DNA from 3 places in the Nisaea acidiphila genome. Region 3 is predicted to be linked to each of the others. Evidence: predicted binding sites of a transcription regulator. Region 3 holds the regulator's gene; each other region holds the start of a gene.

What was found. The regulator PhoB, encoded in region 3, activates phosphate uptake and scavenging genes when phosphate is short. The targets are predictions, from matches to a motif close to TNTCATAAAACTGTCA.
Region 1: a site for PhoB is predicted at 2,794-2,809, ahead of phnD (phosphate/phosphite/phosphonate ABC transporter substrate-binding protein). Genes of this name have one in related genera too.
Region 2: a site for PhoB is predicted at 3,380-3,395, ahead of NUH88_RS04415 (RNA degradosome polyphosphate kinase). Genes of this name have one in related genera too.

Annotation. Positions count from the first base shown of each region.
Region 1 covers NZ_CP102480.1:3,376,196-3,385,767, reverse strand. The annotation lists gene phnD (phosphonate ABC transporter substrate-binding protein) at 1-676, opposite strand, end outside; gene phnC (phosphonate ABC transporter ATP-binding protein) at 731-1,588, opposite strand; gene phnD (phosphate/phosphite/phosphonate ABC transporter substrate-binding protein) at 1,791-2,705, opposite strand; gene NUH88_RS15785 (LysR family transcriptional regulator) at 2,840-3,745, opposite strand; gene NUH88_RS15780 (DoxX family protein) at 3,869-4,300, shown strand; gene NUH88_RS15775 (DODA-type extradiol aromatic ring-opening family dioxygenase) at 4,311-5,102, shown strand; gene NUH88_RS15770 (NAD(P)-dependent oxidoreductase) at 5,143-5,673, shown strand; gene NUH88_RS15765 (NAD-binding protein) at 5,637-6,134, shown strand; gene NUH88_RS15760 (acyl-CoA dehydrogenase family protein) at 6,138-7,319, opposite strand; gene NUH88_RS15755 (NAD(P)/FAD-dependent oxidoreductase) at 7,356-8,642, opposite strand; gene NUH88_RS15750 (carbohydrate ABC transporter permease) at 8,889-9,572, shown strand, end outside.
Region 2 covers NZ_CP102480.1:938,338-947,909, reverse strand. The annotation lists gene NUH88_RS04435 (DUF2066 domain-containing protein) at 1-680, shown strand, start outside; gene NUH88_RS04430 (AI-2E family transporter) at 700-1,782, shown strand; gene NUH88_RS04425 (HdaA/DnaA family protein) at 1,800-2,516, shown strand; gene NUH88_RS04420 (SDR family oxidoreductase) at 2,564-3,346, shown strand; gene NUH88_RS04415 (RNA degradosome polyphosphate kinase) at 3,521-5,665, shown strand; gene NUH88_RS04410 (Ppx/GppA family phosphatase) at 5,669-7,198, shown strand; gene rnd (ribonuclease D) at 7,220-8,368, opposite strand; gene NUH88_RS04400 (SPOR domain-containing protein) at 8,670-9,560, shown strand.
Region 3 covers NZ_CP102480.1:2,327,189-2,336,760, forward strand. The annotation lists gene pstC (phosphate ABC transporter permease subunit PstC) at 86-1,468, shown strand; gene pstA (phosphate ABC transporter permease PstA) at 1,461-2,774, shown strand; gene pstB (phosphate ABC transporter ATP-binding protein PstB) at 2,800-3,591, shown strand; gene phoU (phosphate signaling complex protein PhoU) at 3,618-4,331, shown strand; gene phoB (phosphate regulon transcriptional regulator PhoB) at 4,367-5,065, shown strand; gene NUH88_RS10690 (AmpG family muropeptide MFS transporter) at 5,066-6,382, opposite strand; gene NUH88_RS10695 (adenosine kinase) at 6,375-7,367, opposite strand; gene NUH88_RS10700 (EI24 domain-containing protein) at 7,595-8,263, shown strand; gene NUH88_RS10705 (bactofilin family protein) at 8,494-8,952, shown strand; gene NUH88_RS10710 (hypothetical protein) at 8,963-9,427, shown strand; gene nth (endonuclease III) at 9,451-9,572, opposite strand, start outside.

The DNA.
Region 1 (9,572 bases), 1.0 Mb from region 3:
CGAGACCGGCGTCGGCGGCCTTGCGCAGCGCGCCGCTGTTGTAGCCTTCTTCCCACTCGCCGAGGCCGTCGGCCCAGGTCACGCCGGCGTCGATGTCGCCGTTGGCAACCGCGACGATGGTCTGCTCGTGACCGCCGGTGAAAACGACCTCACCGAAATAGTCGCCGCTTTCCATCGGGAAGCCGGCCGCCGGGATTTCAATGGACGGGATCAGGTAGCCGGAGGTGGAGTTCGGATCGCCGAAGCCGAACTTCTTGCCCTTCATGTCGTCGAGCGACTTGATGTTGCTGTCGACGCGGGCGAAACCGATGGAATGATACCCCATGGAACCGTCGGCATTGATCTTGACCAGGACCGGCTCGACCGCTTCCGGATCGGTGATGTAGGTCTTGGCGTAGCCCGAAGCACCGAGCCAGGCCATATCGAGGTTACGGCCGATCAGGCCTTCGATGACGCCGTTATAGTCGGCCGGCGCGAAGATCTTCGTCGGAACGCCGAGCAGCGCCTCGACCTTGGAACGCACGCACTCGTTGGAGCGCAGACGGTCGGACTGGTTTTCACCGCCGAGCACGCCGATGCGGAACTCGGAGATCTTGTCTTCAGCATGGACGTCGGCAGCGCCGAACGCCGTCATGGCGACGGCAGCCGCCATCGCGAAATTGCGAACGAACTTCATCCCTAATAACTCCCTAGGTTGCATTTGCCGCACGGACTCAGCTCTCGGCCGGGATCACGCCGTGGCGGCATTCGCCTCAGCAACCTGGGCCCCCTGGCCCGCCGCTGAGGGATTGGATCTGGCGCGCACCGGCGCGCCGCTGGAAATGCTGGTCGAGGTCACAGACTCGTTGAGGCCCTCTTCGGCGCCGTAGATCTCGCGCGCGGCCTCCGGCGTCAGCGCGTCCGCCGGGCCGTCGAACACGACCTTGCCCTGCGCCATGCCGATGACCCGGTCGCAATAGGCGCGCGCCGTGTCGAGTGTATGCAGGTTGCACATCACGGTGATGCCGTCGCGGTCGTGGATTTCCCGGAGCGAGCCCATCACCACCTCGGCGCTCAGCGGATCCAGCGAGGCGATCGGCTCATCGGCGAGGATGATTTTCGGCTCCTGCATCAGACCGCGCGCGATGGCGACGCGCTGCTGCTGTCCGCCGGAAAGGGTTTCCACCCGCTGTAGCGCCCGCTCGGCAAGACCGAGCCGGTCGAGTGCCGCAAGCGCATCGTCGATATCGCGCTGCGAGAAGATCTTGAACATGGACCGCAGCGTGCCGTGCTGGTTCAGCCGGCCGAGCATCACATTGGTGACGACGTCGAGGCGCGGAACCAGATTGAACTGCTGGAAGATCATCGCGCAGTCCTTCTGCCAACGCCGCTTGGCATTGCCTTTCAGACTGAGCACGTCCGTTCCCTCGACCAGGATCTGCCCCGAGGTCGCGGGTGTCAGACGGTTGAAGAGACGGAGGAAGGTCGACTTGCCCGCGCCGGACCGTCCGATCACTCCGATCATCTGCGGCTTGTCGACCGTGAAGGTCACGGAATCGACCGCGACCATGTTTCCGAAGGCTTTGGTAACGTTTTTGAACTCGATCATGCCCACTCCTGAATCTCGCGCCGTGCGGGGCTTTGCTGAAGCCCTCCGGGGCCGCCCCCGTGAGAGGCCGGAATTTCGGACAAACGGCAGGGAAAGATCACACCGCGCGAGAACCGACTTCGGCGTTGGTATCAATCGAGAGGGTCGTTTGCGTGACGCTTTTGCTTCAGTTTCATGAAGCCCGCAGAGGCGGCGGCGACGCTCAGTTGCTGGCTACGGAAAGCGAGATCCGCTTGAGATCGGCCTCGATGAAGGTCTCGTAGTCGGCATGGTCGACCGGGAAAAGACCGGTGATCGGGCGCCCGAAAGCAGCGGCGAGGCAATCAGGCGCGGTCTCGCCGATATGGGCCATCCGGTCAGTCACGACCTGCTTGACGTCCTCGGCGAGCGCCTTGCGGAGCACAATCGGACCGTTTGGCATCAGGGAGGAGCGCCAGACTTCGACGAAGGGAGACCCCTCTGTCCCGGACTTGAAGCTCTGCAGCGGATCGGACGCCGCTTTGCCGCTGTCCGTCACCCAAGTGAAGGCCGCATCGATCGCGCCGCTTTCCAGCGCGGTCAGATTGGCGTGATGACCGCCGCTGAACTGCACGGTACGGACCTCGTTCTCGGTCTTGAAACCGTCCCGCTCGAGCGCCACGGACGGCACGAAGTATCCCGGCAGGGATCTGTGATCGGCAAAGCCGATTTCCCTGCCCTTGAGAGCGTCGAGCGTCGTGATGTCCGATTGCGGCAGCGACAGGGCGACCGCACGGTAGCCTTTGGAGCCGCCCCGACCGCTCGGTGCCAGGACCGGCTGAACCGCAGCCGCGCTCGCCCGCCAGAGCGCGCTATAAGCACGTGGCGAAAGCGAAGCGACATCGACCTCACCGGCGATCAAGGCATCATGCAAGGCCTTGCCGGACGCGAAGGCATTCACCGTCACCGGCAGCCCCAGCCGGTCCGCAAGGTCGCGCATCAGGCATTCTTGCGCCTCAAATCCGTTTTCGACGGCCATCCCGCCGAGGATACCGATCTTCAGACTTTCCGCGGCCGGAGCCTGTCCGGAGAGCATCAGCCCCGCAACCACGCCGAGCGCGGCGGCGGTAGACATCGCACGCTTGAACGCCTGTCGCATCGCTCTATCCAATTCGGTCAATAGCTGGCCCGGCCCCTGAAGATGGAGCCGCTCACCTGTTAAGTCGCGGGACTCTACAGGATTAGATTGACCGTTTGATGACGGTAAGGTTGCAGTCGCGACCCGATTCGGTGTCAGACCGCGTTCCAATCCGGGCAGGCCCGGATTTCGGCCTCGGCAATATCGATGAAAGCACGCACCTTGCGGGAGAGGTGGCGGTTTGCGAGGTAGAGGATGGAAATCGGCAAACGGTCTCCTTCGTAGCGCTCAAGCACAGGCACAAGGTCGCCCGCCCGGATATTGCCGTCCACAATGTAGCTTGGCACGATCCCGATCCCCTCACCGGAGAGGATCAATTGCCGGACGGCGGACGCCCCGTTGACCCGGACCCGATGATTGACCGGAACGCTCAGGGCCTCCGCGCCGTCGCGGAAGCTCCACTGCGCGGATGCGCGCCGGTTGGTATCGAAGATGCAGCGATGGGCCGTCAGATCCGTCGGATGCGCGGGAGTGCCGTGGGCGTCCAGATAGGCGGGTGTCGCGCAGGCGATCAGCCGTGTTTCTCCAAGCTTGCGTGAGATCAGGGTGGAATCCTGCAATTGTCCGATGCGGATCGAGAGGTCTATCCCTTCGTCGATCAGCGAGAGATGCTGGTCGGTCAGACGGAGATCGAGCGTGACCTGCGGGTTTGCGGCAAGAAACTTCTCGACCGCTCCCAACAGGTGAACCTCGCCGAAGGTCAGCGGTGCTGTGACCACGAGATTGCCGCTCGGCGTCCCGCCTTCGTCCCGCATGGCGGCGCGAATTTCGTCGAAATCCTCCACGAGACGGTTGCAGCGCGGCAGATAGGCGCGTCCGCTTTCCGTCAGGGTAACAACCCGCGTCGTACGGTGAAGCAAGAGAACGCCGAGTTCGTCCTCCAGAGCGCGAATGTTCTTGCTGACATTCTGGGCGCTGGTACCGAGCCGGTCCGCCGCCCTGGAAAAGGACATGGTGGCCGCCACCGCCGCGAACATGCGCATCTGCTCGATCGAATCCATATTTGCAACATAATGTTTATTATCATTCAATAAAAGACGCTCTTATAACTAATTTCCGCCATAATTAATTCTCGAGTCATCGACGGCGCGCGATGCCGCTCCGGAAACAGAAAGGATGCCCCGATGACCAACACCTCGAATGCGGATTATGCCGCGCTCCTGCTTCGTCTCTCCCTCGGCGTGCTCTTCATCGCGCACGGCGCGCTCAAGCTCTTCGTCTTCACGCCAGCCGGCACAGTCGGCTTTTTCGGGAGCCTCGGCCTGCCCGCCATCTTCGCCTATCTCACCATCCTCGCCGAGATCGGCGGCGGCGCCGCGCTGATCGCCGGTTTCGCGACCCGCCTCGTCTCCATTGCCACCCTGCCAATCCTGCTCGGCGCGATCTTCCTGGTGCACGGGGCCAACGGCTGGCTCTACAGCAACCCGAACGGCGGCTGGGAATTCCCGGCGTTCTGGGCCGTGGCCCTGATCGTCCAGGCCCTGCTCGGCGACGGTGCCTATGCGGTCAAGACCCCTCGCCTGCTCGCCCTCACGCCGGCCAGCGCGAGCGAGTAGGCTCAGCGACATGACCAAGCAACCCAGCCTTTTCCTGCCGCACGGCGCGCCCGACCTGCTGCTGACGGAGCATCCCGCGAAACGCTTTCTCGCGGAGCTCGGCAGCCGGGTCGGCCGGCCGGAGGCTATCCTTGTCATCTCGGCGCACTGGGAAAGCCCGCGCCTTGCCCTGACCACCGCCAGCACACCGGAAACCGTGCACGATTTCTACGGCTTCCCGGCGGAACTCTATGAGTACCGTTACCCTGCAAGGACGGATGCGGGCCTGAGCCGCCGGACAATCGAACTGCTCGCCGATCTCGGCTACGCCGCGGAGGCCGACGGCGCCCGCGGTTTCGACCACGGCGCCTGGGTGCCGCTGCTGCTGGCCTTTCCGGAAGCCGATATCCCTGTCGTGCAGCTCTCGCTGCTCGCAGGCGGTACCGCCCGGCAGCATTTCGAGATCGGCCGGGCACTTGCGCCGCTCCGTGCGGAGGGCGTTCTGATCGTCGGCTCCGGCTCGGTCACGCACAATCTGCGCGCTCTCGGTCCGGAGGGGACCCCGCCTCCGGTCTGGGCGACCGCGTTCGACGATTTCGTCGCCTTCGGCACTGAGTCCGGAGATTGGGACGATCTCATGCACTTTCCCGATGCCCCGGATAGTGCGCGTCTCGCACATCCGACGCCGGAACATTTCCTGCCGTTTTTCGTCGCCGCCGGCGCCGGAGATACGGATCACGGAACGCGCCTGCACCGGAGCTTCAGCCACAGCTCAATCAGCATGTCCGCCTTCTCCTTCGGCGACGGAGCCTTGGCCGCCTGATCCTAGTCCGCTGGCATCCATGCCCTCCGCGCCATACTGAATGCCCGCCCGGCCGCCTTCCCGCCGGGCGGGCATTGCCGCTAGGCTTGCCGCAATAAGAACAAACATCCAGGGAAGGACGCTCACAGACATGGAAAAGATCGGATTCATCGGCCTCGGCGACATGGGCGGGCCGCTCGCCCGCAACCTAAAGGCCTCCGGCGCGGACATGATCGTCTATGACATCAATCCGAAGGCCGTTGCGGCGCTGGCAGCCAAGGGCGCGGAGGCCGCCGGCTCCGTTGCCGAGGTGGCGAAGGCCGCTGACATCGTCATCACCGTATTGCCGGCCTCCCCGCATGTGCGCGAAGTGGTGCTCGGTCCCGGCGGCGTGCTGGAAAATGCCAAGCCCGGCACGCTGGTGATGGACATGAGCACCATCGATCCCGAGACCACGGACGAGCTCTCGAAAAAGCTGGTCGAGGCCGGCCTCGCCTTCGTCGACTCGCCGATCGGCCCACCGTCGAGTTCGCCGAACGTGGCGAGTCGCTCTTCATGGTCGGCGCCAGCAGCAACGATTTCGGCCGGGTGAAGCCGTCGCTCGAAGGCATGGGCTCGGTGATCCATCATTGCGGCGGCCCGGGCACCGGGATCCGCACCAAGCTGGTGAACAACTTCCTCGCCATCTCGCAGAACCAGCTCAGCGCAGAGGCGATCGCCCTCGCCACCGCCCTCGGACTCGAGCTGGAACAGACCCTGACGGTAGTGAACGGGACCACCGCGACGAACGGCTCGCTGACCCTCGGCTGGCCGAACAAGGTGCTGAAGGGCGATATCGAGCCGGGCTTCAAGATCGACCTCGCGCTGAAGGATCTCTCCCTCATCATGGAGGCGGCCAAGAGCAAGAAGCTGCCAATGATGATGGGGGCCGCGGCAAAGGAATCCCTCACCATCGCCACCACCGGGCTCGGCATGGGCGAGAAGGATTTCTCCGGCCTGCTGCACGCCCAGTGCAAGCTGGGCGGCCTGACGCCGCCGAAGCTGAAGGGCTAGGGCTCAGACGTCGCCGGTTGCCGCCCGCTTGAGGGCCTTGCGGGCGAGCGACCAGCGGTGCACCTCCGACGGACCGTCATAGATGCGGAAGCCGCGAACCTCGCGGAAAATCCGCTCCACCGGCGCGTCCGAGCTGGTGCCGATGCCGCCGAGGATCTGCACGGCGTTGTCGACGATGCGCCAGATCGCTTCAGAGCATTGCACCTTGGCCATGGAGCTTTCCTCGGCCGCGGTCTCGCCCTGATCCAGCAGCCATGCCGCCTGCATCAGAGAGAGCCGGGCGGTGCGGATATCCATCTCGTTGTCCGCCAGCATGAAGCCGACGCCCTCGTGCTTGCCGAGCGGCTGGCCGAAGACGACACGCTTGTTGGCATAGGCGAGCGCGGTGTCGTGCGCCCGGCGGGCGGCGCCGAGCCAGCGCATGCAGTGGGTCAGCCGCGCCGGGGCGAGCCGCACCTGGGCCTGCTTGAAGCCCTGCCCAGCTGCCCCCAGAACGTCCGACTGGTCGACCTTCAGATCCTCGAATTCCATTTCCCAGTGCCCGCCGGCGAAGGCGGTGTCGAGCGTGTCCATCTGGCGCACGAGCTTGATGCCGGCGCGGTCGCTCGGAACGATGAACATGGTCGCCTTGCCGTCTTCCGGGCCGCCCTCGATCTTCGCCATGATGATGGTGAACTCGGCGCCCTCGGCCCCGGTGATGAACCATTTCCGGCCGTTGATGACATAGCCGTTGCCATCCACCTTTGCCGTCGTCGCCAACAGCGACGGGTCCGCACCGGCGCCGTCCGGCTCGGTCATCGCGAAACAGGAGCGCGCGCCCTTCGCCAGCGGTGCCAGGAACTGTTCGCGCTGGGTCGGGCTGGCGGCGACCTCCAGGAGATGCGTGTTGCCCTCGTCCGGCGCCCCGCAATGGAGCGCGGTCGGGCCGAGCAGCGAATAACCCGCCTCCTCGAAAACAAAAGCCCGCTCCAGATGCCCGAGCCCGAGGCCGCCGAACTCCTTGGGGGCATGCGGCGCGAAGACGCCGGACGCGCGGCCGAGATCGGTCAGCTCGCGGCGCAGCTCCTCCGTCGGACCGTGCTCGGTCCAGCGCGGGTCCTTCTCGAAGGGGATCACTTTTTCCCGGATGAAGCTCCGGGCCTTGTCTGCGAGTTCCGCGATATGCGGCGGCGTTGAGAATTCCATGTCATTTTCCTCCCTGCCCGTCCGGGCAGCTTCGATTCACGTCCGGCTCTTGCGGCCGAAACGATCCGGTGCGTAAGGCGCGAGATCCAGATTGGGGCGTTTCCCGGAAATCAGCTGGGCCAGGATCCGTCCCGTCTTCGGTCCGCCCGTCAGGCCGACATGCTGATGCCCGAACCCGAGCCAGGCGCCCTTCAGCGACGGGATCTCGCCGATCACCGGGATCGAGTCCGTCGGAGCCGGGCGGTGCCCCATCCAGGTGGTCTCTTCCTTGAAGGTCAGGTTCGGCAAGGCCAGCCGAACGGACCGGCGCAGCAGTTCCAGAGGGGCCTCGGAAGGACCCGCCTCCAGCCCGCCGAACTCGACCACACCCGCGGCCCGGAGCCGCCCGTCCATCGGGGTCAGCAGGAACTTACCGGAGGCAACCGCGACCGGTGTCGACGGCATCGCCGAGGGTTCCCAGAACTCGAGGTGATAGCCGCGCTCGCTCTCCATCGGCATCTCAAGCCCAAGCCCGCCGAGCAGGCGTCCGGACCAGGCGCCGAGTGCAACCACCACCGCGTCGCCCGCGATCGTCTCGCCGCCCGCCCTGACACCTGTCGCGCGTCCGTTGTCGCGGACGATCCCCGAGACCTCCGCCTTGACCAGTTTGCCGCCTTCGGCCTCCAGATGCGCGGCCAGCGCCTTCACATAAGCGCCCGGGTCGGAAATCCGTCCATGGTCGAGGAACCGCACACCGTAGCCGAACCGCTCGCCGAAAACAGGCTCCCGCGTCCGGACCGCTTCCGTATCAAGCTCCTCGAAACGGAAGCCGTGCGCCTTGCGGATCGACCAGGCGAAGGCGTCGCCCTCGAAATGCGCCTTGTCGTCATAGGCGACGAGATAGTCCGAGGGATGGATGTATTTTTCCGCCCCGGTGCCGGCCGCGAGCGCCTGGTGATCGTTGACGCAATCGCCGACGATCGGCACCAGCGCCTTGGCGATCCGCTGCGTGTCCTCCGCATTCGCATGGGAGAGATAGCGCAGCAGCCAGGGCAGCATTTTCGGCAGGTAGGACCAGCGCAGGAACAGCGGCTGGTCCGGATCGAACAGCATCTTCGGCGCCTTGGCGATCAGCCCCGGACCGGTGACCGGCACGATCGAACCTGAGGCGAGCAACCCGGCATTGCCGTAGCTCGTCCCGCCCGCCGGCCCTTCCCGGTCGACCAGGGTCACCTCATGACCGTCGCGCTTCAGCCAGATCGCGGTCGAGACGCCGACGATGCCGGCACCGACGACGATCACGTGTTTCTTCTCCGGGGATTCGGCGCTCGCCGGTTCCATCATCCACGCTCCCGAAAAGGATGTGCACCGGATCGTAAGTGCTTGCCGGAACTGTGTATAGGTGCCGTGCGGGACGGGTCTGATGCACGGGCGGAAAGGGAAACGAACAACGTAATATTCGAATGAACTCAGCGTATTATCTTCATTCCGCCATCAATCGTTCGCCGAACTTTCACATGCCGGTGACACGAACGTTCGAACGATCCTGATATCCGATGGCTCTTCCTGCGTTGGGGAGTGTCGGACCTCGTGGACACACCTTCTAAGACCATCACGCGTCACCGGATCCCGCTGCGGCCTTACCTGCTGCTGCTGCCGGCCTTTCTCTGCCTTGCGGCCTTCACCTACTGGCCGATGCTGCAGGTGTTCCTCGCCTCGCTCACGGACAAGAAGCGGGCGGGCGATGCCGGAGATTTCATCGGTATCGGCAATTACCGGACGATCTTCACCGAAGCCGACTTCCTCGGCGCGCTTGCGAACAACGCGCTCTATGCCGCCGGGACGGTGATCCCGAGCGTCGTTTTCGGCTTCCTCTTCGCGCTGGCGCTGCGCGAGACGACGAACCTGTCCGCAATCCTGCGCTCCGCCCTCTTCTTCCCGACCCTGGTGCCGCTGGTCGGCGCGGCGGCGATCTTCATCTTCGTCTTCATGCCGGATATCGGGCTGCTGGATTACTACCTCGCCAAGCTCGGCCTCTCCGCCACCAACTGGCTTGGCGATCCGGACCTTGCGCTGATCTCGCTGATGGCGCTGACCACCTGGAAGAATGCCGGCTACTACATGCTGTTCTTCCTCGCCGGACTGCAGGGCGTGCCGCAGGACGCGGAGGAGGCCGCGAAGATCGAAGGCGCGAACTGGCTGCAGCGGGTCTATTTCGTGATCGTGCCGATGCTCGGCCCGACCTTCGCCTTCGTCGTCGTGATCGCGCTCATC
Region 2 (9,572 bases), 1.4 Mb from region 3:
ATCTCGCGGACATCAGGGACATTACCGCTGTGCAGGCAGTGCTGATCGACCGCGACGCGATTGAGGCGATCGCGGCGCGCTACGGCGCGGCACAGGCGGTGGTGGCGAATGCCCGAACCGTTGGCGCGGAGGGCGGCACTCAGGCCGTCGAATTGAACCTGACCTATGTCGGAGGGATAGCCGACGGCCAGTCGCTGATCCGCACGGTGGTACCGGATCCCGGCGACCCGCAAGGCGATCTGCTTTCCGCGGCCGCGAGGGCCGCGAGCACCGAGATTCAGGAGTCTTGGAAATCTGAAAATCTGATCAGCCCCGGCTTTGAGACGCGGGTTACGGTCCTGGTGCCGGTTTCCTCGTTCGAATACTGGCTCGACGTGCGCGACGGGCTTGAGCAGATCTCGTCAATCTCGCGCCGGGAATTGCTGCGGATATCCCGTAACGAGGCATTGCTGGACGTCTGGGTAAACGGCGATGCGGATCAACTCGCGCTGGCGCTCAAGCAGCGGAACTTCGTTCTGACGCAGTGGCAGGATAGCTGGCTGCTCTACAAGGACGGTACCGAGCTGCCCGAGCGGTACCGACCGGCGCCATTGCCGGAGGAGACCTTGCCGGTTGAACCGGTGCCGCAAGCATTTCCTGCGCCGGCCCAGCCTCTCGTTCTGCCGCCGCTGGTGCAATGACTGATGCGAGGAACGGCTCATGACGCAGCGTGAACGGCTCGCCTTCTGGGTCGGTCTTCTGGCCGCCTTCCTGCTCGCGGTCTATGTACTGAAGAGCGTGCTGGTGCCGTTCGCGGCCGGCATGGCGATCGCCTATTTCCTCGACCCCATCGTGGACCGCTGCGAGCGTATCGGCATGTCGCGGACGCTCGGAACCGCTGTCGTTCTGCTTGGCTTTTTTCTTGCCGGGACCGGTGTGCTGCTGCTTCTGATTCCGCTTATTCAGGCGCAGGTCGTGCTGCTGGCCGAAACCTTGCCCAAATATATCGAGCGTCTCTCGATCATGGCTGAGCCGCTCCTCGACATGGCGCGCGCCTGGCTCGGCGATGGTGGGGCTGACAAGCTGAACCTGCCGGCCATCGCGACCCAGGCAGGCAAATGGATCCTCTCTTTTGCCGGCGAACTGCTGAGCGGTGGCGCGGCGCTCGCGAACCTGGTCTCGTTGCTGGTGATTACGCCGATTGTCGCTTTCTATCTGCTGCGGGACTGGGACCACATCGTGGCCGCAATCGACGGCTGGCTGCCGCGCGCGCAAGCGAACACGATCCGCGAGCAGGCCGGGATCATCGACAGCACGCTGGCGTCTTTCGTCCGGGGGCAGGGAACGGTCTGCCTGATCCTCGGCGGCTTCTATGCGGTTGGGCTTTCGCTCGCCGGACTCGATTTCGGTGTCATCATCGGACTTTTCGCCGGGCTGATATCCTTCGTGCCGTTCGTCGGCTCGATCTTCGGTGGAGCGCTCAGCATTGGCCTTGCCGCCTTGCAGTTCGATTCCCTGACTCCGATCGCTATCATCGCGGCGATCTTCGTCGCGGGGCAGGCGATCGAGGGTAACTTCCTGACTCCGAACCTTGTCGGCGACGCAGTCGGCCTGCACCCGGTCTGGGTTATGTTCGCGCTCCTGGCAGGTGGCGCTCTGTTCGGATTCCTCGGTGTGCTGATCGCGGTGCCGGTCGCCGCGGTCATAGGCGTGCTCGTGCGCTTCGCGCTCTCTCGATATCTGGCGAGCCCGCTCCATCTACATGGGATACCGCCGGCGGACGACGAGACCGACGGCAACTGACCGGAATTACGAAACGAATGACGGAACAGAACAAAGCAGGACGCCCCGCTGGCGGCGCCGGCCGGCAACTCCCTCTCGTGCTGGAGCATCGCCCGGCCTTCGATCGCGGCGAATACCTCGTCTCCAGCTGCAACGAGGGGGCAACGGCCTGGATCGATTCCTGGCCGGCCTGGCCGGAGGCGACCTGGGGCCTCAATGTCCATGGCCCGGAAGCCTCGGGAAAATCGCATCTGGCGGAAGTCTGGGCGCGCAAAGCCGATGCCGTGCTGCTGCTGCCGTCCGATCTCGACGTTGCGGGCCTGCCTGTCTTACTTGGCGAGAAGCGTCATGTCGTGCTGGAGGATGTCGATGAGAGCCTGCCCGGCGTGCCGGCCTTCCACCTTTACAACATGATCGTCGAACGGCGCGGAGCGCTCCTTGTGCTGTCCCGCACGCCGGTCTCCCGGATGAACCTGACACCGGCCGATGCCAAATCGCGTTTCGCCGCGCTGCCGGCGGTGGCGATCAGCGATCCGGACGATGCGCTGATCGCCGGCGTGATGGACAAACTCTTTCGCGACAGGCAATTGTTCGTTGCTGAAGAGGTTCTGGCCTTCCTGGTCGGGCGCATGGAACGATCATTCTCCGAGGCGCGGGCGCTGGTGGAAGCCATCGATGCCCTGTCGCTGGCCGAAGGGCGCCGGATCACCCTGCCGCTCGCCCGCCGGGTTCTGGAGGATCGGGGCGCCGGTTAGCATCGGCCGCTGGGGACCGAAAACAATCAACAAACGGAGCACTATCGATGGATCTGGGAATCAAAGGGAAGAAGGCGCTCGTCTGCGCTTCGAGCAAGGGGCTCGGCAAGGCCTCTGCATTGGCGCTCGCGCAGAACGGTGTCGACCTCACCATCTGCTCGCGGACGCCAGAGGCGATCGAGGCGGCGGCCGACGAGATCCGGTCAGCCACCGGTGTGACCGTGCATGCGGTGGCCTGCGACATCACCACGCCGGAAGGCCGCGAGAAGGCGCTGGCGCCGTTCGACGCAAAGATCGACATACTTGTGAACAATGCCGGTGGCCCGCCGCCGGGCAATTTCCGCGACTGGACCCGGGACGACTGGATCAAGGCGGTCGACGGCAACATGCTGACCGCGATCGATCTCATCAAGGCGACGATCGACGGCATGATCGAGCGTAAGTGGGGCCGCATCGTCAACATCACCTCCGGCGCCGTGAAGTCGCCAATTGCGATCCTCGGTCTCTCCAACGGCGCCCGCGCGGGCCTGACCGGCTTTTGCGCCGGCATCGCCCGTGAGGTCGCCAAAGACGGGGTTACCATCAACGGCCTGCTGCCGGGCCCGTTCGATACCGACCGGCTGCGCGGCAACATGAAGATCCAGGCGGAGAAGGCGGGCGTCGATTTCGAGACCTTCTTCGCGCAGCACGGCGCCGAGCACACCGCCGGCCGCTTCGGCACGCCGGACGAGTTCGGCCAGACCTGCGCCTTCCTCTGCAGCGCGCATGCGGGTTACATCAACGGTCAGAACCTACTGATGGACGGCGGCGCGTTCCGGAGCACGCTCTAGGACCGGCAGGTTTCCCCGAGATCTCGGGAAAATCGTCATCGAACTGAAACGCGACAGGACTAGTTTCCGGCCCGGGATATTCCATATCCCGGGCCGACCTGTGTTAAGACAGCAGAAGCGCTGTTTGCGCTGCAAGGTCCAGCAAGTCTGTCGCGACATCAAGGAGGCGGTCCCGTGAGCGAGAGCCAGCCGGAAAACATTACGCGGGTCGATCCCGCGTCGCCCGAGCGCTTTTTCAACAGGGAACTGTCCTGGCTCGGCTTCAATCACCGCGTTCTTGAAGAGGCCGACAACCCGGCCAATCCGTTGCTGGAGCGCCTGCGCTTCGTTTCGATTTCCGCCTCCAACCTGGACGAGTTCTACACAGTGCGTGTGGCCGGCCTGAAAGGCATGGTGAATGCCGGGGTGACCACCGCCAGCGCGGACGGGCTTTCGCCGAGCAACCAGCTGCGCGCTATCGCCGAAAAGGCCGCCGAGCTGATCGCGGTGCAGCAGCGATATCTGACCAAGCTTCTGACCGAGTTGCGCAGGACCGGCTTCCATCTTGTCAATGGTGAGGACCTGACGGCGGCCGACAGGAAGTGGCTCGATGCGCATTTCATCGACCAGATCTTCCCGCTCTTGACGCCGCTCGCCATCGATCCGGCGCATCCCTTTCCGTTTCTGCCGAATGGCGGTGTCTGCCTGGCTCTGCAGCTGAACGAGGCCGCGTCCGGTGCGGAGATGGAGGCGTTGCTGCCTCTGCCGGCGCAGATCAGCCGCTTCGTGCGCCTGCCGGGCAAGGATATCCGGTTCATCGCCATCGAGCAGGTGATCATCAAATATGCCGATGAGCTGTTTCCGAATTTCACCGTTGCTGGACACGGTATCTTCCGCGTGCTGCGCGACAGCGAGATGGAAATCGACGAAGAGGCCGAAGATTTGGTGCTCTCGTTCGAATCCGCGCTGAAGCGGCGCCGGCGGGGCAACGTCATTCGCCTGTCGATGAACCGCGACATGCCCGAATCTCTGGGCGCTTTCGTTGTCGAGGAGATGAAGGTCGCGCCGGAGGACGTGTTCACGCTGGACGAAATGGTCGGGTTGGCCGATCTCTCGCAGCTCATTGTCAGCGAGCGTCCCGACTTGCTCTGGAAGCCGTTCAATCCTCGCTTCCCCGAACGGATCCGCGATTTCGGCGGCGACTGTCTGGCGGCGATCCGGGCCAAGGATATCGTGGTCCATCACCCCTACGAGAGCTTCGACGTCGTCGTGCAGTTCCTGCGCCAGGCGGCGGCCGACCCGGCGGTGGTCTCGATCAAGCAGACTCTTTACCGGACGTCGAAAGGCAGCCCGATCGTCAGCGCGCTGATCGAGGCGGCGGAGTCCGGCAAGTCGGTAACGGCGATGGTCGAGCTCAAGGCCCGCTTCGACGAGGAAGCGAATATCCGGCTTGCCCGGGATCTAGAGCGTGCCGGTGTGCAGGTCGTCTACGGTTTCGTCGACCTGAAGACCCACGCGAAGATATCTCTGGTGGTCCGCCGGGAAGGCAACGGTCTCAGGAACTATGTGCATTTCGGCACCGGCAACTACCACCCGATCACGGCGAAGATCTATACCGACCTTTCCTTCTTCACCTGCGATCCGGTGCTCTGTCGCGACGCGGCGCGCATGTTCAATTACATGACCGGATACGCGACGCCGCAGGAGATGGACAAACTCTCGCTCTCGCCGCTGACCATGCGCCAGACCCTGCAGGATCTCGTCGAGGCGGAAATCGCGTTCGCCAAGCAAGGCAAGCCGGCCGCGATCTGGGCCAAGATGAACTCGCTTGTCGACCCCGACCTGATCGACCTGCTCTACAGGGCCTCCGGTGCGGGGGTGAAGATCGATCTCGTAATCCGGGGGATCTGCTGTCTGCGTCCCGGACTGGCAGGGCTATCGGAGAATATTCAGGTTCGCAGCATCATTGGACGCTTTCTCGAGCATTCGCGAATTTTCTGCTTCGGCAACGGGCGGAAGCTTCCCTCCGATCAGGCGAAAGTGTACATCTCCTCCGCCGACTGGATGACGCGGAACCTGGACCGGCGGGTGGAGCATTTCGTGCCGATCGAGAACCGCACGGTTCACCGGCAGGTGCTGGACCAGATCATGGTCGCCAACCTGAAGGACGAGACCAACTCCTGGATCGGTCAGCCAGATGGCCACTATGTCCGGGTGAAGGCGGACAGCGGGGCGTTTTCGGCGCATAATTATTTTATGACCAACCCGAGCCTGTCAGGCCGCGGCAGTGCTCTGAAACGGTCGAACGAGATGCCCAAGAAGCTGAGCGGCGCGGAATAAGGCTTGTCTGTATCCATCTCGCATGATGCCTGGAAATCCGGCACTCATCTCGATCATCACGGCCTCGTCGGCGTTCTCGATATAGGATCGAATTCGGTCCGTCTCGTTGTCTTCGAAGGCGACGGGCGGATGCCGATCCCGCTCTTCAACGAAAAGGCACTTTGCGGCCTCGGCACAGGTCTGCAGGAAACCGGCCATCTCTCCGAGCAGGGTGTCCGATCCGCGCTGGAGAACCTGGAGCGCTATTTCACCATCGCCAAAGGCATGGGCGTGCAGGAAGTCAGCGTGCTCGCGACTGCCGCGGTCCGCGATGCACGCAACGGAGACGAGTTCGTCTCGGCGATCGAGGAGCGGTTCGGGCATCGTGTGATGGTGCTGTCCGGCGACGAGGAGGCCCGTCTCTCAGCCCTTGGCGTGATCAGCGCGTTCCCGCAGGCCGACGGCGTCGTTGGCGATCTCGGTGGCGGGAGTCTCGAGCTGGTGGATGTCCAGAACGGGCAGGCGCGACGGTTCGAAACCACGCCTCTCGGGCCGCTCCGGCTGGGCGAACTGACCCGTCAGAACCGGGATGAGCTGACTGCGCGGATCGATACCATTTTGCGGAAAGTTTCCTGGCTGGACGCGCTGGAGGGACGCGATCTCTTCGCCGTCGGGGGCGCTTGGCGAAGCCTTGCCAGGGCCCATATGGAGCTGACCGACTATCCGCTGGAAGTAATTCATCACTATGCGATCGGCGCGGACGAGACGGTGCGGTTTCTCGAGGAAATCGCACGCATGGGCCGCAAGGAGTTGCGGGCGCTCGACGCGGTTTCAAAGCGTCGTGTCGACAAGCTTCCGGTGACGGCCCTGGTTTTGAAGCGGACCATTGAGCTCGGCAAGGCACGCCAGGTGGTGTTCTCGTCCTTCGGATTGCGTGAGGGCTGTCTCTACGACCGTCTTCCGCAGGGCGAACAGGCACGCGATCCGCTGGTCGATAGCTGCATGGATATCGCCTACAAGAGCAGCCGGTTCAGCCCGCACCCGGAAGTTCTGGAGCGCTGGATCGCGCCATTCTTCGAGGATGTGCCGGCGAGCGAACAGCGTCTCATCCGGGCGGCCTGCGCCCTCAGCGACTTCGCCTGGAACGAGCATCCGAGCTATCGCGGCGAGCACGCGTTTCAGCGCGTGCTGCGGCTGCCGGTCGTTGGTCTCAATCATGCCGACCGGGTCTTTCTCGCCTATGCCATCCTTGCCCGCTATACCGGCGGTATCGACGAGGAGGGAACGCAAAGGGTTCGTAAACTCCTGTCGCTGCGCCGGCGCGACCTCGCGCTCAATGTCGGACTGGCGTTGAGACTGGCGCTCACCCTGTCGGGTGGCGCGACAGAGCTGCTTGAAAGCGCATTGTTGGAGCGGGAGCGCGATATGGTCGGCGAACGGGGCTTCGTGATCAGCATGCACGGCCATCAGGGGGGGCTTGCCGGCGATGTCGTCACGCGGCGGATTGCCGCTCTATCGGAAGCGCTGGGCCAGGATATCCGTATCGAGCGCTGAGCGACCGGCGCGAAGGCCGGCTCAAAGCCGCATCAGCTTGATTTTGCCGTCGTCGGCGGTGAGGCCGATGCGCCCATGCTTCAGATTGATCGCGTCGCCACCGAAGATTTCCCGGCGCCAGCCTTTCAGCGCGGGCACGTCGGCGTCGTCGTCCAGCGCGATCGCTTCGATCTCCGAGGCGTTGGCGATCAGGCGGGCGGCGACCTTTTCCTCGTCCGAGCGGATCTTGAGTAGCACCTTCAGTAACTCGACGATCGGTCCGGGCGCCTCACGCTTGTCTTCCTTCACGGGGAGGATCGGGCACTCTTCCGGTGGGATCGCGAGGCCTTTCTCGACCACCTTGATGATTTCCTTGCCGAGCCGTCCGTTCGCGCTCTGTGCATTGAAGGTCCGGGTGCGGGCGAGGTCTTCCGGCGTGGTCGGCGCATGCGCGGCGAGATCCATCAGGACATCGTCGCGCAGGATACGATTGCGCGGGACATCGCGCTGGCGCGCTTCCCGCTCGCGAAACGCCGCGACCTGTTGCAGCACAGCAAGGAACTTGGGCTTGCCGCTTCGCACTTTCAGGCGCTGCCAGGAGGTATCCGGATCCGGGTCATAGAGCGCCGGGTCGGCCATTTTGGCGACCTCGTCCTCGATCCAGTCCTGACGGCCGGTCTTCTCGATTCTTTCGACCAGCTTGCGATAAACCTTGCGCAGGTGGGTCACGTCGGCGAGCGCATAGCCAAGCTGCCTCTCGCCGAGCGGCCGATGTGACCAGTCGGCGAACCGGGAGCTCTTGTCCAGCCGGGTGCCGGTCAGGCTCTGAACCAGCTTGTCGTAGGAAACCTGGTCGCCGAAGCCGCAAACCATTGCAGCGATCTGGGTGTCGAAGACCGGTGCCGGCAGTTCGCCGCAGAGGTGATAGAATATTTCAAGATCTTGACGCGCAGCGTGGAAGACCTTGAGGACATCGCGATTCTTAAGAAGCTCGACGAGAGGCGCCAGGTCGATCCCGTCGGCCAGAGTGTCGATTGCAACCGCTTTCTCGTCATTGCCGATCTGAACCAGACAGAGCTGCGGGTAATAGGTTTTCTCGCGCATGAACTCCGTGTCGATGGTCACGAAGTCCTCGGTGGCGAACTCGGCGCAGACAGCGGCAAGTGCTTCGGTATCGGTGATGATTGTCATGCCGGTTCTCATACACGGAAAAGAAGGCGAGCGGAATGCCACCCGTCTCGCAAAACCATGCACTTAAATCAACGCACTATGTCTTCCTACCCGGTTGTGCTAATATTTTATTAACCGCTTGTCTTGCCAAGAGTTGTGAAACTGGTACAATAAACGCAAATAAACCGTTGATTCTTGCGGGGGAATCACGATGAAAAAAGGACTGCTCATCGCAGCCCTTCCCCTCATGCTCGGGGGATGTCTGCCAATCTTGCCACCGGCGATTCAGTTGGCGTCGACCGGTTTGTCGGGACTGGCTTTCTTGGCCACAGGCAAGAGCACGACGGACCATTTGATATCCGCGGCGGTCGACGAAGACTGTTCTCTGATGCGAGTCGCGTTCGGCGACGATCCCTGCCAGGAATACGAAAACGCCGATGACAAGCCTCTGACGGAAATCGTCGCTTACTATCCGGGCGACGGAGACGACTGGCTGGACGGCACGTCCATTCCGGAAGGCGCGATTTCCGGCAGAACCATCCTGACGATCAACACAGATGCGGACCCTGATGTCACCGCGCCCGATTTCTGGCCGGGTGAGCAGGAGGCGGAAACGCTATTGGTCGAGAAGCCGGCTACGGGTGACGGCTCCGGAGAGGCTGCTGACGCACTCAGTGCGGGGCTGGCGGCAGTGAAGGAGCTTGGTGTCGCGGGTTTCGCGCCGGTTGAGGCGTCTTTCGAGTTGGCGCCGCTTAAGCTGAAGAGCGCTCCCGTCGCGGCGGAGGAGTTTACTCTGCCGGTATCGGCCGAGGGAAGTTGGAGCAAGGAGCCGTCGCCGGTCCGGCCGATTACGTCCGTTGCGCCTGTTTCCGGAGACGATGCGGAAATGCCGGTTCTTCCGGTTTTACGCCCGAGCCGTAAAGCGGCCGTAGAGCATACCGCCGAAGTGGCGGCCGACCGCGCGGGTTCGGATCATTTCGTGATGATTGGTTCGTTCCGTGAGGAAAGCCGGGCGATGCTGCTGCAGGACAGTTTTGCGTCCGAGCAGAGTGTCCCTGTACCGTCGCCGGTCATTATGTCGGTCCGCCTTAAAGGTAGTCTCTGGCACCGTGTCGCAGTGGGGCCCTTCTCCGGCAATGAGGCCGCTAAAATGGTTTCGATCCTTGAGCCGATGTTCGGACAACGGCCCTGGGCTTCGAAGGTGTCGAACTAGGCCCCGGCCGGA
Region 3 (9,572 bases):
ATCCGCGCGTTCGGATTCATAAAGACAGGCACACCAGGCCCGCCATTTCCATTGGGCCGTCAGAAACCTCCGCCGGCGGGGCACTATGAACAGCTTTTTCCTTATTCTGGTTGTCATCGGCCTCTCGGTGGCCGGGTATGCGGTCGGCCGTGCCCGATCCGTCATCGCCGCCGCCGGCGATGTGCGCATCCTTCACTCGCTGCCCAGCTACTACGGCATGTTCGTCGCGCTCGGCTGCGGTCTGCCGGCGATCCTCCTGCTGGCCCTCTGGCTGATCATCCAGCCGCAGATCGTCGACAACATGGTGATGTCCGGACTTGATCCGTCGATCATGCCGACGAATCCGGACGAGTATTCCCTGCTCCTGACAGACATCCACAATCTTTCGAGCGGCAACGCTGTGAGCCGGGAGGCAAGCCCCGCGATCCAGGCCGCGACTGACCGCTACGTCGCCCTGCAGTCGATCGGCTTCTGGTCCATGGTCGCGGCCGTCGTCTGCGTCGCGCTGGGCGGTCTCGCGTGGTCCCGCTCGCAGGTCAGCAGCACTTTCCGCGCCCGCAACGCGGTCGAGGGCATCATTCGCGCCCTGCTGATCATCTGCTCCATGATCGCGATCCTGACGACGGTCGGCATCGTGCTTTCGCTGATCTTCGAGAGCCTGCGATTCTTCGCCCGGGTCCCGTTCTTCGAGTTCCTGTTCGGCATCCATTGGAGCCCGCAGACCGCGATCCGAGCCGAGCAGGTCGGCGCGTCCGGCAGCTTCGGCGCCGTCCCGCTCTTCGCCGGTACCATGCTGATCACCCTGATCGCCATGCTCGTCGCCGGTCCGATCGGTCTGCTCTCGGCGATCTACATGGCCGAATACGCCAATCCGAAATTCCGCGCCTTCGCCAAGCCGATGCTGGAAGTGCTCGCGGGGATCCCGACCGTCGTCTACGGCTTCTTCGCCGCCCTGACGGTCGCGCCGCTGATCCGCGGCTGGGGCGAATCTATCGGACTGGACGTCGCTTCCGAGAGCGCGTTGGCGGCGGGTGTGGTCATGGGCATCATGATCATTCCCTTCGTCTCCTCGCTCTCCGACGACGTGATCAATTCCGTGCCGCAATCGTTGCGCGATGGTTCCTACGGGCTCGGCGCAACCAAGTCCGAGACGATCCGGAACGTGATCATTCCGGCGGCGCTTCCGGGCATTGTCGGTGCTTTCCTGCTCGCGATCTCCCGCGCGATCGGCGAAACCATGATCGTGGTCATGGCAGCCGGCCTCGCCGCGAACCTGACCGCGAACCCGCTTGAGGCGGTTACCACCGTCACCGTGCAGATCGTCACCCTTCTGGTCGGCGACCAGGAATTCGACTCGGCCAAGACCCTGGCGGCCTTCGCGCTCGGTCTGGTGCTGTTCTTCGTTACCCTCGGCCTGAACGTGATCGCCCTCCGGGTGGTCCGGAAATATCGGGAAAAATATGACTGACGCGATCATGAATTCGAAGCCGAGCACCGAGGTCCGGCGCCCCGTGGCCTCGGAAGAGCGATTGAGGAAACGGTATGCCGCCGAGCGCCGTTTCCGGCTGTACGGCCTCTGCAGCATCTTCGCCGCCGGCCTGATGCTGATATTCCTCGTCGGCAGCATTGCCGGCACCGGCTGGAGTGCCTTCCTGCAGACCTATGTGCAGCTCAGCATCCATTTCGATCCGGAATATCTCGATCCGGCTGGCACCGGAGACCCGGAACAGCTCCGGACCGCCGATTACGGCGGGCTGATGAAGAAAAACCTGCGCGACAACTTCCCCGAAGTCACCGGCCGGAAGGACAAGCGCAAGCTCTACAACTTCATCTCTCCGAATGCCGGCTTCGATCTGCGCTCCATGCTTATCGAGAACCCGTCTCTGGTCGGCACCACGCAGGATCTCTGGATCAAGGCTTCCGACGACATCGACATGCTGACCAAGGGCTATGTCGACCGGACTGTCCCTGAGTCCGACCGCCGGGTCACTGACATGGAGCTCGCCTGGTACGACAAGCTGGACAATGCCGGCAAGGTCAAGAGCAGCTTCAATACGGACTTCTTCCTGAAAGCGGACAGCCGCGAACCTGAGGAAGCGGGCATTCTCGGTGCGGTCACCGGTTCTGCCCTCACCCTTCTGATCACCCTGTTGCTCTCTTTCCCGGTGGGCGTAATGGCCGCGGTCTATCTCGAGGAGTTCGCGCCGAAGAACAAATGGACCGACCTGATCGAGGTCAACATCAACAACCTCGCCGCAGTTCCCTCCATCGTCTTCGGCCTGCTCGGTCTCGCGATGTTCCTCAACTTCTTCGGCTTCCCGCGCTCGGCCCCGCTGGTCGGCGGCATGGTGCTGGCGCTGATGACACTGCCGACCATCATTATCGCCGCGCGTTCGGCCCTGAAAGCGGTGCCGCCGTCGATCCGAGAGGCGGCGTTGGGTCTCGGCGCATCGCCGCTACAGGTCGTGACCCATCACGTGCTGCCGCTGGCGATGCCCGGCATCCTGACCGGAACCATTATCGGCATGGCCCAGGCCCTCGGCGAAACGGCGCCGCTGCTGATGATCGGCATGATCGCCTTCATCGTCGACGTTCCCGGCGGCTTCACCGATCCGGCGACCGTGCTCCCGGTGCAGATCTATCTCTGGGCCGACAGCCCGGAGCGCGCCTTCGTGGAGCGGACCTCGGCCGCGATCATGGTGCTGCTGGCCTTCCTGATTTTCATGAATTTCGTGGCCGTCTTGCTCCGCAAGAAGTTCGAACGGCGCTGGTAAGAACCCGATGAGCGAGAAGTCAAAGATGAGCAAGAAGAGCGGATCCTCTGCCGCAAGCGCCACGCCCAAGATGAAGGGCGACAAGGTCAAGGTGTTCTACGGCGAAAAGCAGGCGCTGCAGGATGTCGATCTGGAGATCAAGCCGAACGAGGTGACGGCGCTGATCGGCCCCTCGGGCTGCGGCAAGTCGACGTTCCTGCGCTGCCTGAACCGGATGAACGATGTGATCGATATCTGCCGCGTCGAAGGCAAGATCACGCTCGACGACGAGGACATCTACGATAGCGGACTCGATCCGGTGCAGCTGCGCGCCCGGGTCGGCATGGTGTTCCAGAAACCGAATCCGTTCCCGAAATCGATCTACGACAACATCGCCTACGGTCCGCGCATTCACGGCACGGCCTCGAGCAAGGCGGAGATCGACGAGATCGTCGAAACCAGCCTGACCAAGGCCGGCCTGTTCGAGGAAGTGAAGGACCGCCTGCAGGAGCCCGGCACCGGACTATCCGGCGGCCAGCAGCAGCGTCTCTGCATCGCCCGCGCGATCGCGGTCAATCCGGAAGTGATCCTGATGGACGAGCCCTGCTCGGCGCTCGACCCGATCGCGACCGCGAAGATCGAGGAACTGATCGACGAGCTGCGCGAGAACTTCACCATCGTGATCGTCACCCACTCGATGCAGCAGGCCGCGCGCGTGTCCCAGCGCACCGCCTTCTTCCATCTCGGCGAGCTGGTCGAGGTCGGCGACACCGAGCAGATCTTCACCAACCCGACCGACTCCCGGACCCAGGGTTACATCACCGGACGGTTCGGCTGATCGGAACCGACAAAGAAAATTTGCCCATGCCAGTAAACGACCACATCGTCCGCTCTTTCGATGAGGATCTCGAAGCCCTGAAAGCAAAGATCGCCCAGATGGGCGGGCTTGTGGAAGCGCAGTGCGAATCGGCGGTGCGCGCGGTCAATCGCCGGGATCAGACCCTCGCCCAGCGCGTCAAGACGTCGGACGACCAGATCGATGCCCTCGAGGCGGAGATCGAAGCGATGAGCCTGCGCTTGCTCGCGTTGCGCCAACCTCTCGGCGGCGATCTCAGGACCGTGGTGGCAAGTCTCAAGATCGTCAGCGATCTCGAACGAATCGGCGATTACGCTGCGAATATCGGCAAGCGCGCGATCGTGCTGAGCGGTCTGCCTGAGATCCCGCCGGCCAACGGCATCGTGCGCATCGGCGCCCTTGTCCAGTCGCTCATCAAGGACGTTCTGGACGCCTACGCGGACGACAATCTCGAACTCGCCGTCGCCGCCTGGCACCGGGACGAGGATATCGACGAGCTCTATACCAGCCTCTTCCGCGAACTCCTCACCTACATGATGGAGGACCCGCGCAACATCACGGCATCGACTCACCTTCTGTTCATTGCCAAGAACCTGGAACGCATGGGCGATCACGCGACCAACATCGCCGAAACCGTACATTTCCAGGTCAAGGGCACAAAGATGGAAGCGGACCGCCCGAAAGGCGAGGACGCCAGCTATATCGTTGAGATGCCTGAGTAATCGGTAGAATCGAGAGTGGTAATCCGATGAACATGATGAACCCCAAAATCCTCGTGGTAGAGGACGAAGCCCCGATCGTCACGCTGCTGCGCTACAATCTGGAACGCGAAGGTTTCGAGGTCCTGGAAGCCGGCGACGGCGAGGAAGCCATCCTGCTGGCAATGGAAAAGGGCCCGGACCTGATCCTGCTCGACTGGATGCTTCCCCTGCTCTCCGGCGTCGAAGTCTGCCGCCGGCTGCGGCGGACGCCGGAAACCAAAGGCGTTCCGGTGATCATGCTGACGGCGCGCGGCGACGAGGGAGACCGGATCCGCGGACTCAATGCCGGTGCCGACGATTACATCACCAAGCCTTTCAGCCCGAGCGAGCTGATCGCCCGGATCCGTGCCGTGCTGCGCCGGACCCGTCCGGCGAGCGACGCGGAGACACTGCAGTTCGAGGATCTGGAAATGGATCTGGCCGCCCACAAGGTGCGCCGGAACAGCCGCGAGATCCATCTCGGCCCGACCGAGTTCCGCCTGCTGCGCTATTTCCTCGAGCATCCGGGCCGGGTGTTCTCCCGCGAGCAGTTGCTCGACCGGGTCTGGGGACCGGATATCTATGTCGAGCCGCGCACCGTGGATGTGCATATCCGCCGACTGCGCAAGGCGATCAATATCGACACGGAATCGGATCTGATCCGCACCGTGCGGTCCGCGGGCTACGCGCTCGACCGGCCGACCGCGCCGGCCTGATCAGGCTTCGGCCCGCACCACCCCGCCGGAGCGCTCCGGCGGGAACATCCGCATCAGCACCAGAAGCAGGATCAGTCCCGGCACCGCGATCGCCGTCGAGGCCAGGAAGAAACCGATCCAGCCGATATGATCGGTGATCCACCCGCCGCCGGAACTGAGCACCGTACGGCCGAAGGCCATGAAGGACGAGAGCAGCGCGTACTGGGTCGCGGTAAAGGCGACATTGGTCAGGCTCGAGAGATAGGCGACGAAGGCCGCGGTCCCCATGCCGCCGGTGAAATTCTCCACCCCGATGGTCGCCGTCAGCATCCAGATATCGTGTCCGGCCAGAGCCTGTGCGACGAAGATCAGATTTGAAAGCGCCTGCAATACGCCGGAGACAAGCAGGGCTTTCAGCAGACCAAGACGCTTGACCAGCGCCCCTCCGGCGAACAACCCGACAAGCAGCGCCACCAGTCCGAACAGTTTCGTCACCTGGGCGATCTCGGTCTTGCTGAAGCCGAGATCGATATAGAACGGGTTGGTCAGCGTGCCGAGAAAGGCATCGCCGAGCTTATAGAGCAGAATGAAGGCGAGAATCAGGACCGCACCGCGCCGGGTCAGAAACTCCGCGAACGGCTCGTAAACGGCGCTCAGCAGCCACTCGTAGGGCGTCTGAGGCGGCTGGTCCGTCGCCGGACTGTCCCCCGGCTCCGGGCTTGCGAGTGCGCTGAAGACGCCGATCAGGACGAGTGCCGCCATCGAAAGATAGGCGAGGAACCAGCCGGCCTGGTCCGCGACGACGAGCGCGCCCGCACCGGCCGCCAGCATGCCGACCCGGTATCCGAGAGTGTAGGCCGCCGCGCCCGCGCCCTGCTCGTCTTCTCTAAGGGATTCGATCCGGAATGCGTCGACCACGATGTCTTGGCTGGCCGCGCAAAAGCTCACGATGACGGCGAAGAAGGCCATCAGCCACGGGGTCGCCACCGGATCGGTCGCGCCCATCAGGACGATCGCCGTCATCAGGGCGAGCTGGGTCACCAGCAGCCAGGCCCGCCGGCGCCCCAGCATCCGGCCGAGCACGGGCACCGCGAGACGGTCCATCAGCGGCGCCCAGAGGAACTTCAATGTGAACGGCGTGCCGACGAGTGCAAAGACGGCGATGGTTGTCAGATCGACGCCAGACTCCCGCATCCAGGCGCTCAGCGTCGAGAACGACAGGAGCAGCGGCAGGCCGCTGGAAAAACCGAGCAGGAGCACGACGAGGACGCGCCGCTTCAGATAGAGAGCGGCCGTCTCCGCCAGCCAGCCGCGCAAGCCGGCCGCCGCGTCAGCCAAGCCGCGCCGCCAGAAGCTCTTTCAGGTCGGCCTCGGGACGGGCGCCGTAATGCGAGATCACCTCGGCGGCGGCGACGCTGCCGGCCCGGCCCCAGTCGGCCGGCGCCATATCCTGGGTATAACCGTAGAGGAAGCCCGCCGCGTAGAGATCGCCGGCGCCCGTGGTATCGACTACCTGTTCCACCGGATCCGCATCGATCACATGAACCTCGTCCTTGTGCAGCACAAGGGAACCCTTGGGACCGCGCGTCACGCCGGCGGACTCGCAGCTCCAGCGCAGCTTCTGCAGCGCATCGTCGAAATCCTCGGTCTGGTAGAGCGACAGCAGCTCCTGCTCGTTGGCGAACAGGATGTCGATATGGTGGTCGACCAGTTCCATGAAGGCGTCGCGGTGCCGGTCGACGCAGAACGGGTCCGAGAGGGTCAGAGAGACCTTGCCGCCGCTCGCATGGGTCTGCTTCGCGGCCTCGACAAAGGCTTTCTTCGCTTCCGGCGGATCGAACAGGTAGCCTTCGAGATAGACCACCTTGCTGGCGGCGATCCTGTCCTTGTCGATATCCTGCGGGCCGAGCTGCACGCAGGCGCCGAGGAAGGTGTTCATGCTGCGCTGCGCGTCCGGCGTCACCAGGATGAGGCTGCGCGCGGTCGGCGGACCGTCGAGGGTCGGCGGGGTCTCGAAGCTGACGCCCATCGCCGTGATGTCGTGCCGGAAGACCTTGCCGAGCGTGTCGTCATGGACCTTGCCGATATAGGCGGTGGCGCCGCCCAGGGCTGCGATCCCGGCGGCGGTGTTCCCTGCCGATCCGCCGGACATCTCGATCCCGGGGCCCATCTTGCCGTAGAGCGTCTCCGCGCGATCCGCGTCGATCAGGTTCATTGCGCCTTTCTCGATGCCGTTCTCTGTAAGAAACGCGTCATCGGCACGAGTGATGACGTCGACAATGGCGTTTCCGATGCAGGTAACGTCGAGGGACTTGGCTGACATGCGCGGGCGGCTCCCGAAAGCAGGGTGAGGGACTGGATCGCGGAACTTCCGTCCGCCTGAATTCGGCCGACAAGGTACTGGAGCGACGATGGCATTGGAAGACGCTTCACCCGAGAAGCCTTGTACTCACCAGGGCACTGTGCTCTTAGAGGCACGAAATGCTTGGTCCCCGCGCACGCAACCCCATCTATTCCGTCGCGGTTCGGACAGAAGAGAAGAGAGGATCGATGTTTTCAGCCCTGACGGCCACTCTCGGCCAGCTATCCGATCCACGCTTGCGCAATCCCATAATCCTCAGCGTCATCGGCTCGCTCGCGACCATCTTTCTGTTAGGCGCGGCGGTCTGGTTCGTGCTCGACTTCTTCGCCTTTTTCGGCGGCTGGCTCGACGAACTCGCGGCCTGGGTCGCGAGCCTGATCGTCGTCATCCTAGGCCTTGTTTTTTTCCCCGGTGCGTCAAACGCGATATCGAGCCTGTTCCTCGACTCCGTCTCCGGCGCGGTCGAAGCCAAACATTACCCGACGCTTGGCCCGGCACGGCCGCAACCGCTGAGCGAGGCCATCCTTGAGGGCCTGCGCTTCCTCGCGATCACCGTTGCCGTCAACATTTTGTTGCTGCCCGTCTATCTCCTCGTACCGGGGCTCAATATCGTCATCTTCTATGGGGCAAACGGCTATCTGCTCGGCCGAGAATTCTTCGAGATGGTGGCGATGCGGCGGATGGAACCGGCGGAGGCGAAAGCACTCCGAAAACGCAAATCCGGCGCCGTCTTCATCAGCGGCGTATTGATCGCGGCGATCATGACCATCCCGATCCTCAACCTTGCCGGACCGGTTATTGCGACCGCTTTTATGCTCCATCGTTTCGAATACTTGCGGAACGACATGAAGAAATGATAATAAACCATTGAGTATTAAGGTCGATGACCTGAAATTCCTGCAAAAACATATGAGTTGACGATCAGATGTTTCGGCGTAAAAAATCCGGCTCCGAGGCTACGACCGGCAGCAGCGGAGCAACCAATCCCGGCGCGAACGCAGCTATGCCTCGCGCGGAGGACCGCTTGGAACCGGCGGCGCCGTCCTTCACAGGGGTCAAAGCAGACAAGCCGGACGGGGAGTCCATCATGCAGCCGAGCAAACCTTCCTCATCCGGTTTCGTCCCGGAAATCCCGCGCAGGACCCTCGATCTGCCTGGCGCGCAAAGCCGGCGGGCCGCAGCGCCGCGCGGCGGCGAAGCCAAGAAACTGACCGTCGGTCCGGAGATCTCGCTGACCGGCGAAATCACCGCCTGCGACTCTCTCGTCGTCGAGGGCAATGTCGATGCGACGCTGGAAAACAGCCGCCATCTGGAGGTGACCGAATCCGGCCGCTTCAAGGGCAAGGTGATCATCGATGAAGCCGTCATCGGCGGAAAATTCGAAGGCACCCTGACGGTGCGCGACACACTCACCGTCCGCAGCACCGGCCATGTGACAGGGTCGGTCCGCTTCGGCAGGCTCGAAGTCGAGCTCGGCGGCAGGATCGAGGGCGACATCTCGGTTTTCAAGGAAAGCGACAGCTCGGGACCCGCAGCCGCGGAGTGATGAGGTTCCCGTGCGTTTCGTTCCGACCATCCTGATTGCCGCCGCGCTATATGGCTGCGGCGGCGAAGTGCAGAAAGCCTCCGAAACGGGCCGGGCCGAACAGACGGCCGCGGTGAGCCCCGCGCCGGCGGCTGCCGAGCCGGCCGAAACGGCCAGGCGGAATGAACCGGTCGCGCCGGAGAAGCCGAAACGCTTCAGCCAGGCGGAACGCGATCCGAGCCGGCTGCTCGACCTGCATCAGGCGGATCTTTCCGTCATTCTCGGCGAACCGTCCTTCATTCGCCGGGACATGTCGGCGGAAGTCTGGCAATACCGGACGGAAGCCTGCGTGCTCGACCTGTTTCTCTACGAGCTCGACCGGGGCTATGCGGTCACTTACTACGAGTTCCGTGCGCGCAGGGACACCGATGTGGCGCGCGACGAATGCTTCGTGACACTGCTCCGTCAGGGCATCTCACGCGCCGCGCAGAGCTGACCCGCCCGGACCGTGGGCAAGCCCTAGGCCGGCTCGACCGTCTTGTCCTTGAAATTGCAGAGATCGCTGACCGGACAGACCGGGCAAGCGGGCTTGCGCGCCTTGCAGATATAGCGGCCATGCAGGATCAGCCAGTGATGGGCAT